Regions from separate parts of the Pseudoalteromonas sp. BZA4 genome, predicted to be linked through region 1. Evidence: predicted binding sites of a transcription regulator. Region 1 holds the regulator's gene; each other region holds the start of a gene.
What was found. Region 1 encodes FliA, which starts transcription of late flagellar genes. Its sites were predicted from a motif close to CTAAAGNTNNNNNNNNNNNNGCCGATA; they were not measured.
Positions count from the first base shown of each region.

Region 2: the regulator FliA is predicted to act here: its motif matches at 1,642-1,668, upstream of pomA (flagellar motor protein PomA).
Region 3: the regulator FliA is predicted to act here: its motif matches at 1,334-1,360, upstream of ABMY41_RS17145 (DUF5610 domain-containing protein).

Region 1 is NZ_JBECOT010000029.1:25,643-28,927, forward strand. Features, by position in the region: gene flhF (flagellar biosynthesis protein FlhF) at 1-350, shown strand, start outside; gene ABMY41_RS12890 (MinD/ParA family protein) at 343-1,203, shown strand; gene ABMY41_RS12895 (RNA polymerase sigma factor FliA) at 1,230-1,940, shown strand; gene cheY (chemotaxis response regulator CheY) at 1,981-2,364, shown strand; gene ABMY41_RS12905 (protein phosphatase CheZ) at 2,382-3,149, shown strand; gene ABMY41_RS12910 (chemotaxis protein CheA) at 3,165-3,285, shown strand, end outside.
Region 2 is NZ_JBECOT010000046.1:24,390-27,674, forward strand. Features, by position in the region: gene dxs (1-deoxy-D-xylulose-5-phosphate synthase) at 1-223, opposite strand, end outside; gene ispA ((2E,6E)-farnesyl diphosphate synthase) at 313-1,212, opposite strand; gene xseB (exodeoxyribonuclease VII small subunit) at 1,217-1,459, opposite strand; gene pomA (flagellar motor protein PomA) at 1,732-2,499, shown strand; gene ABMY41_RS16230 (flagellar motor protein MotB) at 2,503-3,285, shown strand, end outside.
Region 3 is NZ_JBECOT010000052.1:21,839-25,123, forward strand. Features, by position in the region: gene ABMY41_RS17135 (DUF523 domain-containing protein) at 1-125, shown strand, start outside; gene trmA (tRNA (uridine(54)-C5)-methyltransferase TrmA) at 128-1,225, opposite strand; gene ABMY41_RS17145 (DUF5610 domain-containing protein) at 1,390-2,508, shown strand; gene murI (glutamate racemase) at 2,575-3,285, shown strand, end outside.

The DNA of each region.
Region 1 (3,285 bases):
TAATGCGTAATCAGCGTGTTGATATTCGTAGTTATTTAGTATTAAGTGCTACAGCACAGATAAATGTGTTGCAAGAAACCGTAAGACACTTTAAAAAGGTTCACCTAAGTGGCTGTATCTTCACTAAATTGGATGAATCTTTAAGTTTAGGTGAGATTATTAGCATAGCGATTCAAAATCGCCTGCCAATAGGGTATCTTACTAACGGTCAGCGCGTTCCTGAGGATATTCGCGTAGCGAATGCTGAAAAACTAGTGAAAAAAGCTGAACAATTGTATTTAAAACGAGCAAAAGCACAACATTCAAGACGTCAAGCAGTAGCGTCGAACACAGTAGGGATGTATGATTAATACAGTATTAGATCAAGCAAGCGGCCTGCGCAAAATGAATCAAAATAATAATAGTGGCGTTAAAGTTATCGCTGTTACTGGCGGTAAAGGTGGAGTGGGTAAAACCAACGTTTCACTCAATACCGCAATCGCATTAGGTCAGCAAGGAAATCGTGTATTAGTATTAGATGCCGATTTAGGTTTGGCAAACTGTGACGTAATGCTTGGCCTTCGTGTTGAACGTAATTTATCTCATGTTTTGTCAGGCGAGTGTGAGCTTGACGAAATTCTTGTTGAAGGCCCTGCGGGCATCAAAATTGTACCAGCGACGTCTGGTTCACAAAGTATGGTTGAATTAACGCCATCTGAGCATGCAGGCCTTATTCGCGCTTTTAGCGAGTTAAACACCGAATTTGATATATTAATTGTTGATACCGCCGCAGGTATTTCTGACATGGTATTAAGCTTTTCTCGTGCAGCCCAAGACGTTGTTGTGGTTGTATGCGATGAACCTACCTCAATTACTGATGCTTACGCACTTATTAAAGTGCTTAGCCGTGAGCATGGCGTATATAAATTTAAAATTGTTGCCAATATGGTGCGCAGTTTGCGTGAAGGGCAAGAATTATTTGCTAAACTTTCAAAAGTAACGGATCGTTTTTTAGATGTTTCAATGGAGTTGGTAGCAACCATTCCTTATGACGAGAACATGCGTAAATCTACGCGACGTCAAAAGGTGATTGTTGAATTATTCCCAAACTCTCCGGCAGCGGTGGCGTTTAAAACATTAGCAACAAAAGCAGTTAAGTGGCCGATCCCTAATCAACCGTCTGGCCATTTAGAATTTTTTATTGAAAAACTAGTAAACGGCTAACTATGACAACATCGGTGAATAAAGCGATGGGATATCAATCAGCACAGAATTTAAATGCGATTGTCGAAAAACATGCCTCTTTAGTCAAAAAAGTGGCATGCCATCTAATTGCTCGTTTACCTGCCAGTGTGCAACTCGATGATTTAATTCAATCAGGCATGATAGGCCTAATTGAAGCGTCAAAAAACTTTGATGCTAGCAAAGGTGCTAGTTTCGAAACCTTCGCTGGAATTCGTATTCGTGGTGCGATGTTAGACGAAATTCGTAGAGGTGACTGGGCGCCACGCTCTGTTCACCGAAATGCCCGCCTTGTGGCTGAAACCATTTCCGAATTAGAAAGCTCTTTAAATCGTGAGCCCAAAGATACTGAAGTCGCTGAAAAACTTGATATTACGCTAGATGAGTACCATCATATTCTACATGATGTAAATTCGAGTAAAGTATTAGGTATTGAAGATTTAGGTGTAGATGAAGACGTTATCACACCAGTAGGTCAGGATTTAGGACTAGACAAACCGTTTAATAACGTTAAAAATGAGCGGTTTAACCAGTCTCTATTAACGGCTATCCAATCGTTACCAGAAAGAGATGCTCTCGTTTTGTCTTTGTACTACAACGACGAAATGAACTTAAAAGAAATAGGACACATACTCGATGTTAGCGAGTCGCGTGTGAGTCAAATACATGGTCAGGCGATGATTAAGCTCAAAGCAAAAATCAATGACTGGATTAATTAGTAGTAAGTAAATAAAGGTTCAAACCTCACCGGAGGATGTTTTGGATAAAAACATGAAAATTCTTGTTGTTGATGATTTTTCTACAATGAGACGTATCATTAAAAATCTATTAAGGGATTTAGGTTTTACCAATGTGCAGGAAGCTGACGACGGTTCAACAGCATTGCCAATGCTACAAAATCAAGAATTTGATTTTGTTGTAACAGATTGGAACATGCCTGGTATGCAAGGTATTGATTTGTTACGTGCAATTCGTGCTGATGATAGCCTTAAGCATATTCCTGTTTTAATGGTGACAGCTGAAGCGAAAAAAGAACAAATTGTTGCTGCTGCTCAAGCAGGTGTAAATGGCTATATCGTTAAACCATTCACTGCTGCGACACTTAAAACCAAATTGGAAAAAGTGTTTGAACGTCTAGGTTAATCTAAGGGGAGAGGCTTATGTCAGCACTTGCTGCGCCTCAAATAAGTTTAGAGCAAGCTCGTCAACTTGTTGAGTATCTTGAAAATGGTGAACAAGAAAAAGCGGATAAGCTCATTCTTGACGCTGCATCAAAAGAACAATCAGAGTTGTTTGCTGAAGTCGGCAAATTGACGCGTCAGCTTCATGAAGCATTAAAAAACTTTGACCTAGATACTCGTCTCACTGATTTAACTACCGAAGCGATCCCAGACGCTAAGCAGCGCTTAAATTATGTTATGGAAATGACAGAAAGCGCCGCCAATAAAACCATGGATGCGGTTGAAGCAAGTTTACCAATAGCGCAACAACTTGCTGATGAAATTGCCGCAATCAAACCTACGTGGGATCGTTTAATGAACCGAGAAATTGAACTCGGTGAATTTAAATCGTTATGTCATAGCTTAGATAAGTTCATGAATAACTCGCATACCAAAACCGATGAGCTCCAAGGTTTGATGACTAATGTGCTGTTGGCGCAGGATTATCAGGATTTAACCGGACAAGTTATTCGCCGTGTTATTGAGTTGGTGCGAGAGGTAGAAGACAGTTTAATTAATCTCTTAACTGTGTTTGGCAGTCAAGAAGATGGTCATCAACAACAAGAAAAACAGGCCATAGAAAAAGCACCTGCAACAAGTGACACACTAGCAGGTCCTGAAGGGCCAATTATTGATAAAGAGTCTCGCGATGATGTTGTCTCAGGACAAGATGAAGTCGATGATCTATTATCAAGCCTGGGCTTCTAAGAGGAGAGTAGCTGCATGAGCTTTGAAGTCGATGAAGATATATTACAGGATTTCCTTGTTGAAGCAGGAGAAATCTTAGAGCTTTTGTCAGAGCAATTAGTCGAGCTTGAAAACAACCCAGAAGACAAAGATCTAT
Region 2 (3,285 bases), on a different contig from region 1:
CTAAACGATCTTCAGGAGTGTTATAAACATAATGCAGCGCAACGGTTAGTTCAACAGTGCCTAAACCTGATGCTAGATGACCACTACTTTGCGAAACCGAGTTAAGTAGGTATTCGCGTAACTCTTTACTAAACGCAGGTAACTTGTCTTGCGCTAAATCACGCAGTTGTGCTGGTTCGTCAACCAAACTTAATAATGGATACTTGCTACTATCAAGTGTCATGATTTTTTATACATCCTTCGCTAACCAGAGTGCATTATAGCCCATTGCCGCTCTGATTTTTTAGTTATTTTGTCTTTCTTTTTTTGGCATTAATAATTACGTTCAACGATATAGCTAGCAAGGCTCGCCAGTTCACTGGTGTCGTAATCAATTGCCTCAAGAGCTTGATGAGCTTGAGCCAGTAAATCTTGTGCTTTTTGCTTTGCGCCAGCCATACCTAGTAAAGCAGGGTAAGTTGCTTTATTAGCTGCAATATCTGAGCCTTGTGGCTTACCTAATGTTTCAGTATCAGCTTCAACATCAAGGATATCGTCTTGTACCTGAAAAGCCAGTCCTATTGCTTGGCCAAATAGGTTTAATTGCGCGAGAGTATGTTCATCACAGTTTTTTGCACTCAATGCACCGAGTGTAATAGCACAATTAAGCAAGGCGCCTGTTTTTAGCTGATGAATGCGCTCCAGCTGTTCAACAGTAATTTGTTTATCGGTTTGTTTATCGGTCGCTTCGATATCCAGTGCTTGCCCACCTACCATACCCTCAATACCTGAGGCTTTGCTTAACGAGGCTATCATTTTTACTTGTTGCGTAGCTGAAACTGCAAATTGATGGTTAGCGATTAAATCAAATGCCAGTGTTTGTAATGCATCTCCGGCAAGTATGGCTTGCGCTTCGCCGTAGACAATATGACAAGTAGGGCGGCCACGTCTTAAGTCATCATCATCCATGGCAGGTAAGTCATCATGGACTAAAGAGTAGCTATGAATACACTCAATAGCGGCAGCAAGAATATCAAGATCGGCTTTATCTGCGCCCATCATTCGACCCGTTGCGTATACAAGGTATGGACGTAAGCGCTTACCACCATTTAAAACACCGTAATGGGTGGCTTCTTTGATGGTTTTTTCGGTATTAAGTGGTCGTTCGAAATAGCGATTTAAATGTGCTTCAACGTCTTCACGAGCGCGTTGTAGTTGTTCTTTTAATTGCACTTAATTAGTCCAAGTTTGAATCAAAATTGCTAAGAGGAGCTTGGCTATCGTTACCCATTAAAATGGCAACTTTTTGTTCGGCTTGCTGTAACTTACCAGACGAAGCATTCGCCAGTGCAATGCCGCGTTCAAATTGTTTTAGCGATTGTTCTAGTGACAATTCACCTTGCTCCATTTGTGCAACAATTTGAGATAATTCATCCAGCGCTTCTTCAAAGCTTAAGTTTTCTGGTTTCTTTGTTGCCATTGTGGCCTCGATAGCTGTTAGAAAGTGAGGCCAATTTTAGGGGGAATGCTAAACTAGGTCAAAGAATGATGTGTTTTTTTACGCATAATCCATTTTCAATATGCTATTTTTACGGTTTTAGATACAGCTTAAACTTGTAGCTTAAAAATCTTACATTAAAATAAAATTAATTCATTTAATGATTTAAGTATTTCAACTGCTTGCCGATAAGCAGTTAATAATAAAAATTTGATACCTGAGGGTGTCGTGTAATTGTTCCTCTGGAGGGGTATGTGGATTTAGCAACCATAATAGGTATTCTTGGTGCCATAGGCTTAATTGCTATGTCGATGGTGTTAAGTAGTGACGGCCAAGTTGCAATGTTTTACAACACGCCTTCGGTGGTCATTGTATTTGGTGGTTCGATTTTTATCGTATTATCAAACTTCACTATGGGGCAATTTTTGGGCATAGGTAAAGTCGCTGCAAAAGCCTTTATGTTCAAAATCGAATCTCCAGAAGAGTTAATTGAAAAAGCAGTAGAATTAGCTGACTCAGCACGTAAAGGTGGTTTCTTAGCATTAGAAGAAGCCGAAATCCCCAACGGTTTTATGCGTAAAGGGGTCGATATGTTAGTGGATGGTCATGATGCTGATGTTGTTCGTGCCACCCTACAAAAAGATATTTCTCTTACTGCTAACCGTCATGAACTAGGGGCCGGGTTATTCAAATCACTTGCCGATATCGCTCCTGCAATGGGGATGATCGGTACGCTAATCGGTTTGGTTGCTATGTTATCAAACATGGATGACCCAAAAGCAATCGGCCCTGCTATGGCGGTTGCACTTTTAACTACTCTCTATGGTGCGTTCTTAGCAAACGTTGTTGCTATTCCAATTCAGGTAAAACTAGAGCTACGTAAAGACGAGGAAGCACTTAACCAGCGTTTGATTCTCGACGCGGTACTGGGTATTCAAGATGGTCAAAACCCGAAAGTAATTGAAGGTATCTTGAAAAACTACTTAGCCGAATCAAAACGTAAAGTTGATACCGAGGAGTAGGGTATGTCAGATCAAGAGTGCAAATGTCCACCTCCAGGTTTACCCGCCTGGATGGGAACCTTCGCAGATTTAATGTCATTATTAATGTGCTTCTTTGTACTCTTGCTTGCCTTCTCAGAAATGGACGTACTGAAGTTTAAGCAAGTTGCCGGCTCTATGAAGTTTGCTTTCGGTGTACAAAATAAAATTGAAGTAAAAGATATTCCAAAAGGAACCTCGGTCATTGCCATGGAGTTTACTCCGGGTAAACCTGAACCCACTCCTATTGAGACAATTCAACAACAAACCGTAGAAATGACACAACAAATGCTTGAGTTTCAAGCTGGTGATGAAAGCTCTGCCGGTGGTCGACAAGAACAGCGCGGCAATAAACGTGGTGGTGAATCGCAAAGTACGGCGCAGCAACAAGCTTTAGAACAGTCAATTTCAGCAGCTGATCAAGAACAAACAAATGAACTTGTGAAGAAAATTGCCCAGCAACTAGAACAACAAATTATGGATGGTGCGATTGAGCTTGAGTCATTAGGCCAGCAAATTATTATTCGCATTCGTGAGAATGGTTCATTCCCATCAGGTAGTGCATTTTTACAACCAAAATTTAAACCTATTATTCGTGATATTGCTACGCTGTTAAAAGATGTGCCGGGTGAAATAACCGTGTCAGGGCACACTGATGACTTCCAAGTATCGAATGAGCTTTATACTAACAACTGGGATTTATCATCAAAGCGTGCGGTGGCAGTTGCTAGTGAAATGGAAAAAGCGCCAGGTTTTGATAAGTCTCGT
Region 3 (3,285 bases), on a different contig from region 1:
ATGGTAGTCATTCAGGAAAGAAAATTTCAGGGATGGGATTAACTGCAAAGCTGTTAACCGACAATAATATAGCTGTATACAGTGAGCAGCAGTTGCCAGCGCTATTTGCTGCGCTGGCAGATTGATTTTATTTACGTTGTAAAAACACACCTGATTCGATGTGGTGGGTGTAAGGGAACTGATCAAAAATCGCAAAGCGTTTTACTTCATGGGTTTTGCATAAGTGATCAAGGTCACGTTCTAAGGTATCTGGGTTACACGAGATATAAATAATATTGTCGTAGTTCGCAACTAGGTCACAAGTTAGTGTGTCCATGCCAGCACGTGGAGGATCCACTAAGATTGTTTGGCAGTTATAGCTTTTCAGGTCTATGCCATCTAAACGAGAGAAAGTACGTTCGCCTTTCATTGCTTGGGTGAACTCTTCACTCGACATACGAATGATATCTAAGTTCTCAACCTTGTTCTGTGCGATATTGTATTGCGCTGAGTAAACCGATGATTTTGAAATCTCAGTGGCTAATACGCGGTCGAATGAGCCTGCAAGAGCAATCGAAAAGTTACCATTCCCACAATATAACTCCAGTAAGTCATTACTGAGAGGTTGGCAAAGGGCTTGTGCCCACTCTAGCATCTTGATGTTTACTTTAGCATTCGGTTGCGTAAAGCTATTTTCGACTTGTTGATAAGTAAGCTCTTTACCGTTTACGTTTAAACGCTCGATAACATAGTCATTACCAATCACTTCTTTTTGCTTACGAGCACGGCCAATAAAATCAATCTTAAACTGTGTGCTCAGTTTTGCTTTAAGCTCTTTAATTGCTTGTAGCCACTGCTCATCTAGTTGTTTGTGATACAACAAGCTAACAAGGATCTCGCCACTTAAGCTTGAAAGGTAATCGATTTGAAACAGCTTACGGCGCAGAACTTCATTGTCTTTTAAGTTTTCGATCATCGCTTGCATCACTTCACCCACTAAAGGTGCTGCAGGGTCAAACTCATCTACGCGGATCTTTTCTTTGGTTTGTTGATCAAACATGATGTGAAACAGGTCTTCACCTTCATGCCAAACACGAAACTCTGCACGTTGGCGGTAATGAATAGGATCAGAGCCGAACACTTCTAATTTTTCGACCCCAAAACGTCGAAACTGTGAGGTGATGCGCTGCTCTTTCTCACTCAATTGTGCATCGTATTGAGTTGTATCAATTTTTATAACCGCCATGGCTGATTACCTTTTATCTCTTAGCTGTATAACGGCGCTATTGTAGGGAGCGCTGAGGATTTGTCTAGTTTTGTTATTTATTTTAGTGTCGTTTTTTTATACAAAAAACTTAAGTTTTGTGGTTTTTGGCCGATAATGAGTTAACCATAACATGGAGTCGGATCATGAAAATTGGCAACCTAGGCTATATGCCTAATACAAATGTGAATAAATACAATGGTAAACAGGCACTGCAGCAGCCTACCATTCAAAATCGTCAAGATAGTTATCAGCAACGCGGCAGAGAGCTCGCGGCAAAAGTTCTTGATGATAAACTTGCTGAGGCACTAGGTTTACCTAAAGCCGAAGAGAAAAAAGATAAACCCTTGTTCGACTTTGAAGAGATCGTGAAAAACGTACTCGACTTTGTTGGCGGTGCACTTCGTAAAGCAAAAGCTGATGGTGCTGATGATGAAAAACTCAAAGGCATGCTAGGTGATGCACGTAAAGGTGTGCAAATGGGCATCGACGATGCGTACGATGAGCTTAAAGAGTCAGGTATTCTTAACGATGACATCGAAGAGGGTATCGAAAAGTCTAAAGAAGGTATCTTCAAAGGTATTGATGAATTAGAAGAAGACTTGTTCAATCCTAAACCTAATGCGGTTTCAGTAAGCCAAGCTCAATACATCAGCTTAAGTAATAACGCAGAGTACACTTTCACCACCGCTGAAGGTGACGAAGTAAGTATTAGCTTTGCTGATGCATACGAAAGCAAGTCTGCAAGCAGCTATAGCAAAAATGGTGACAACGAAGCCTTTGTCAGTGAGTCTTCGCAATCACGTGATTTATCATTCTCGATGTCGGTCAATGGTGATTTAAATGAGCAAGAGCAGCAAGCTATCAATGAATTGATGAAAGACTTACAAAGCGTTAGCGAAACATTCTTCTCTGGTTCATTAGAAGATGCCTTTGAACAAGCTAAAGAGCTTAACTTAGGTAACGAGCAACTCGTTGGCTTTACGATGGATCTGAAACAAACCAAAACAGTAGCAGCGATTAAAGGCTATGAAGAATATAAACCAGCCCCTGAAAAAGAAGTTGCTGAGAAAATAGCGCCATTTAATGACGACTTGAAACAGGCGTTTAATAAAGCGGGCGATATTGGTTTGCAAAATGAACTGGCTGGCATCTTACAATGGTTAAACCAAGATAAAGAAGAAGTCAGTAAGCTGGTGGATTATACCAAAGCAATGTTTGAGCAAATGAATAAGCTTCGCTCGGCAACAGAAGAAGAGGCTTAGCCCTTTCTTTCTTTTTATAAAGCTGCATGGCAAACTGCTGACCTTTGATGATCCGAGGTAAGCAGTTTGTCAGTTCATATAATGGTGTTTGATTCTGGTATAGGTGGAACAACTGTACTTGAACAGATCCAAGCATTGATCCCTGATGCTGATTATAGTTATTTTATGGACAATGCTTTATTGCCATATGGCGCGCAGAGCCAGCAAACGATCATAGCACGCCTTTTTGCGCTACTACAGTTTATCGAAACAGCAAACTTACACGTTGATATCCTAGTTATTGCGTGTAATACCGCCTCTACCTCTGCCTTAGAAACTATTCGTCAGCACACAAGTATAGAAGTTGTTGGGGTAGTACCTGCAATAAAACCTGCTTGCGCTATAAGTAACAGCAAACATATTGGTTTACTGGCGACACCATCAACCATCAAGAGTCGTTATACTGCAAACTTAATTAGTACTCATAGCCAAGGCACACAAGTCAGCTTATATGGCTCAACAGCACTGGTAGAAATTGCTGAAACACTATTTCATACACAGAGACTCAATAAAGCAAAGCTTGAGAAAGTATTGAGTGATTTAGCGATAGCAGAAGATATAGATGTATTGGTACTTGGATGTACACACTTTCCATTATTAGCCAGCGCGATCAGTGACTACTATAAACAACAGATCTTCCTTATTGACTCAGGCAAAGCGATTGCTAAGCGCGTTGAAAGTTTAATTGCTCTACAAGGCTTTACTCTTACTACAGGTAAAAAAAAGCCGCTGCACTAT